DNA from 2 places in the Mycobacterium sp. IDUB_24 genome. Region 1 is predicted to be linked to the other one. Evidence: riboswitches for the same ligand, from Rfam matches in the RefSeq annotation. Region 1 holds a riboswitch; the other holds the start of a gene.
What was found. Region 1 has a riboswitch for cobalamin ahead of metE (5-methyltetrahydropteroyltriglutamate--homocysteine S-methyltransferase). Riboswitches for the same ligand answer to the same signal wherever they lie in the genome.
Positions count from the first base shown of each region.

Region 2: linked by a shared signal. The riboswitch ahead of ACZYZF_RS19680 (ABC transporter substrate-binding protein) and the one ahead of metE (5-methyltetrahydropteroyltriglutamate--homocysteine S-methyltransferase) in region 1 are both predicted to bind cobalamin.

Region 1 is NZ_JBVAXO010000009.1:266,229-268,672, forward strand. Features, by position in the region: gene ACZYZF_RS28145 (hypothetical protein) at 1-33, shown strand, start outside; gene ACZYZF_RS28150 (sensor domain-containing protein) at 86-766, shown strand; cobalamin riboswitch at 843-1,047, shown strand; gene metE (5-methyltetrahydropteroyltriglutamate--homocysteine S-methyltransferase) at 1,175-2,444, shown strand, end outside.
Region 2 is NZ_JBVAXO010000005.1:352,113-354,556, reverse strand. Features, by position in the region: gene ACZYZF_RS19685 (FecCD family ABC transporter permease) at 1-482, opposite strand, end outside; gene ACZYZF_RS19680 (ABC transporter substrate-binding protein) at 482-1,453, opposite strand; cobalamin riboswitch at 1,497-1,629, opposite strand; gene rpsR (30S ribosomal protein S18) at 1,630-1,893, opposite strand; gene rpsN (30S ribosomal protein S14) at 1,893-2,198, opposite strand; gene rpmG (50S ribosomal protein L33) at 2,198-2,362, opposite strand; gene rpmB (50S ribosomal protein L28) at 2,362-2,444, opposite strand, start outside.

The DNA of each region.
Region 1 (2,444 bases):
ATGGCCTGCGCCGCCGCAGGCACGCACGCCTGACGGAAACTCAATCGTGTTGGAATGCGCGGTGCGCCGTGCCTTCAGTAAAGGAATGCCCGTGATCCGGCTTGTGATCTCGTTGGTTGCGCTCGTGCTCGTGGCAACCAGCTGTACCGGAAACGGTGACGAGGCCCAGGGGCCGCCGAGCGACGTACCCAAGTCGGCACTAGAGGGACTGCTGCTCAGCACTGAAGAGGTCAACACCCTGATGGGGACCGATGGGATGACGGCGCATCCCGCGGTCACCCAGATGAACGACCACCGCAACCTGCTGCCCAATCTGAATTGCCTGGGGGCGTGGCAGGTCGACGAGGCCGCCATCTACGGGGATCACTGGGCCGCGATGCGTCAGGTCTTGCTCAGGGCTCCGGACAACGACAACTGGGACAACCTGCTGGTGCAGTCGGTGGTGATCTTCCCGTCCGCGCAGGACGCCACCGACTTCCTCAATCAGTCGGCCGACCGCTGGTCCAAGTGCACCAACCACCACGTGAACATCACTCTCAACGGGGAACGGCTGCCCAAGTGGACGAGCGGCGATCTCACGAAGACCGAGTCCGAGCTCACGCTGCCGTTCACCCGCGTCGACGGGGATCAGACGCGCGACTGCCAGCGTGCGTTGGCCGTTGCCGCCAATCTCGCCATGGACATCCAGGCGTGCAAGCCGGACGGTTCATCCGTGACCCAGGCCGCTGATGTGGTGGACAAGATCAAGGCCGCGATGCCGCGCTGACCGGTGCCCGCCGGCGTGCTGCGGGTAGTCTCAGGCTCGCAGCTGGTTTGTCGGTGCCGGGGTGTTTGCGGTGCCGACATCGAGCGCCGCAGGCTGGTTCAGATGCGACGTGAGAGGGAACCCGGTGAGAATCCGGGACTGTCCCGCAGCGGTATGCAGGAACGACCGCCGTCATCAGCACTGGCACGCAGGGATCTGCAGCTGGGAAGCGACGGCCAGTAGGTGCACGGTCTCCGTGCGTGCCTGTGAGTCCGAAGACCTGCCAGCCGTACCGGGCGCGCCGCGCCCGGTGGTTCATCGCCTCGCGGAATAGGCAGTGGCCGAAGGCGGGTCACTCGTGTCGGGTGGCTGCGTTCGGTTCGACGTCTCTTGGCGGTGGCCATCCCCCGCACGCTGAAGGACGTCGTCATGAGCACAACCGCAACACCTTTCGTCGCCACGATTCTGGGGTCGCCCCGCATCGGTCCCAACCGGGAACTCAAGCGCGCCGTCGAGAAATACTGGGCCGGACGGATCGATCGCGATGAACTCGAGTCCGTCGCTGCCACGCTGCGCCGCGACACGTGGGCATCGCTGGTCGCGGCCGGGCTGGACTCGGTCCCGGTCAACACCTTCTCGTACTACGACCACGTGCTCGACACCGCAGTGCTGGTCGGTGCACTGCCGTCCCGGGTCCACGGCATCGCCGATGATCTCGAGCGCTATTTCGCTGCCGCGCGTGGAAACGACGACATCGCGCCACTGGAAATGACCAAGTGGTTCGACACCAACTACCACTACCTGGTGCCGGAGATCGGACCGGACGCCAACTTCGCGCTCAACCCGGCGAAAGTGCTCGGCGAGCTGGAAGAAGCTGCAGCCCAGGGTGTCCCGGCTCGACCGGCGATCGTCGGCCCGATCACCTTCCTGGCGCTGGCCAAGGCGGTCGAGGGGGCTGACGCGCCGATCGAACGGTTGGACGAACTCGTCGATGTCTATGCCGAATTGCTGGGACTGCTGGCCGACCACGGAGTGGAGTGGGTCCAATTCGACGAGCCCGTGTTGGTGACCGACATCCTGGACAACGCTGCCGAGCTTGCCGAGCAGACTTACTCGCGACTCGGTGCGCTGAACAAGCGGCCTTCGGTGTTCGTCGCGACCTACTTCGGCGAGCTGACGGACGCGCTGCCTGCCCTGGCCGGGACTCCGGTCGAGGCCATCGGTATCGATCTGGTGGCCGGCACTGCCGAGAGCTTGGCAGCGGTTCCAGAGCTGAAGGACAAGCTCCTCGTGGCCGGTGTGGTCGACGGCCGCAACATCTGGCGCACCGACTTGGCGGGGACGCTGGGAACCCTGGCCACGCTGCGGGAATCAGCCGCGGCGATCGCAGTTTCCACGGCGTGCTCGACGCTGCATGTGCCTTATACGCTTGACGCGGAGTCGGATATCGATGGGGCGCTGCGCAGTTGGCTGGCTTTCGGGTCCGAGAAGGTCGACGAGGTCGTGGCCCTGGCGCGCGGTCTCGGTGAGGGGCAGGACGCGATCGCGGCCGAAGTTGCCGCCTCCGACGCGGCCATCGCTTCACGCAAGTCCGATCCACGACTCGACAACGGAGAAGTCCGGGCGCGGATCTCGGCGATCGTCGCCTCGGGCTCCACACGCGGACCGGCCGACCAGCGTCGTGCTGTACAGCAGGACC
Region 2 (2,444 bases), on a different contig from region 1:
CCCGCCACGCCGGCCAGGATCAACCGCGCGGTCGTCATGCGCCCGCCCGAGCGGGCCAGGAAGTACACCGCGACGAGCGCAAGGAAGGCGCCGAGGAAGGCCGCCAGCGGCACGGTGAACGCCTGCAGCGCACCGGCGCCGAACACCAGAATCACCACGGCACCGACCGATGCCCCCGAGGAGACACCCAACAGCATGGGATCGGCGAGCGGATTGCGCACCACGGCCTGCAGTGCCATGCCGCACGCCGCCAGACCGGCCCCGACCACTGCGCCCAGCACGACCCGGGGCAGCCGGGCGTCGAGCACGATGGATTCCCGTACCGCAGGCCAACTCTGCTCGACGAGACCCGGATGCACGGAGTGCACCACGATGGCCCACACCTGCCCCGGCGGGATGGACACCGAACCGATTGCGACACCGGCGGTCATCGCCATCAGCAACACTCCGGCCAGCGCAGCGAGGGTCAGCCGGTAGGGCATCACACAAACCGGTCCGGATGCAGCTGCCGGGCCAGGGCGTCCACCGCCCGGCTTACCCGGACCCCAACCACCACCGACGACAACGGGAGCACCGCGAACCGCTGCTGAACAACAGCCGGAACATGCTGCAGCAGAGGGTGTTCGGTGAGGAATCGCTTCTTGTCGGCGACCGGCTGGTCTCCGTAGTCATAGATCACGATGACCTCAGGCGCCCGCTCGGCGAACTGCTCGAACGACACGTCGCCCCACACCTTGGGCACATCGGCGAACACGTTGACACCACCGGCGGCCTCGATCATCAGGTTTCCGATGCCCTTGCCGCCCGACGTGAACACCGTCGCCTCGCCGCTGTCGTAGACCGCGACCCGCACGGGCTGCACGCCGCGCAGCTTCGCCTCGGCCTGCGTCAGCTCACGATGAAGCTTCTCGATCTGTTGCTCGGCCCGGTCGTTGATGCCGAAGATTGTTCCGATGCTTCGGATTTCGTCATCCACCGTGGATATCGTGACGGGCTCGGACCGGCAATCTTCGATGTTGAGGTAGGTGTGAACCCCGGCGTCGGTCAGCCGTTGTCTGCCGCGGCCCTCCTTCTCGTCGAACGCGCTGTCCCAGCCGCCGTAGATGAAATCGGGTTCGACGGCCAGCAGCGACTCATAGGACGGATACTCCTGGGCCAGCACCGGAACGCTGTCGTAGGCGGCCTGATATTCGGGCAGGATCCGGTCGTCAAGGTAGGACGTGCCGACCATGGAATGCTCCAGGCCCAGCGCCAGCAGCGTCTCGATCGCATGCTGATTGAGCGCGACGGCACGGGTCGGCGGCCGGTCGTATGTGGTGCTGACACCGCAATTGTCCACGGTCACCGGGAATCCCGGCGGGACGTTGCCCGCGGTCTCAGGCGCTGTGGTCGAGGCGCACCCCGATACCAGTAGCGCCGACGCCAGTCCGGCGATCAGCCAACGAGCACCCATGGGCGTACCCGTCCTCTCCGGGGAGATCCGCCCCAGTACGTGCGAGGTGGCGACTGCGGTGCGTATCTGGCTCTCGACTACCAGCAAGGCTGGTCGATCGATCACAGTGGCGGGACCGCGCCGGATTCACACCGGCTTCCACGATCCGCAGTCGCCCTATCGCCGTCGATGGTAGATCAGGCCGGGCCGGCGAACGGCAGCAGCGCCATCTCCCTGGCGTTCTTGATCGCCGTGGCGACCTGGCGCTGCTGCTGCGGGGTGAGCCCGGTGATGCGCCGGGACCGGATCTTGCCCCGCTCGCTGATGAAAGTGCGTAGTAGGTGGACGTCTTTGTAGTCGACCTCGGTCACGCCGAGGGCGGTCAGCTGATTGCGCTTCGGCTTCTTGAGATCGGCGGCCGGGGGGCGCTTCTTGTTGTTCTTCCTGGAATTGGCCGCCATCACCAGCTCGACTTCCGCACGCCGGGCAGTTCACCGCGGTGCGCCAGTTCGCGCACGCGGACCCGCGACAACCCGAATTTGCGTAGGTGCCCTCGCGGGCGGCCGTCGACCGCGTCGCGATTGCGCAGCCGCACCGGACTCGAATCACGGGGCAGGCGTTGCAGCGCCGATACGGCGGCGGCCCGCTGCGCCCGTGAGGTAGCGGGATTCCGGATGGTCTCCTTGAGCTCGGCCCGACGTTCGGCGTAGCGCTCCACGAGTTTCCGGCGCTGCTCGTTCTTGACGATCTTGGATCGCTTGGCCATCAGCGTTCCTCGCGGAAGTCGACGTGACGGCGGACGACGGGGTCGTACTTGCGCAGCACGATCCGGTCCGGGTCGTTGCGGCGGTTCTTGCGGGTGACGTAGGTGTAGCCCGTCCCCGCGGTCGATTTCAGCTTCACAATCCGCCGGATATCGGTGCTGGCCATCAGATCTTCTCCCCTCGGCTACGCAGGCGGGCCACCACGGCCTCGATGCCGTCGCGGTCGATCACCTTGATTCCCTTGGCGC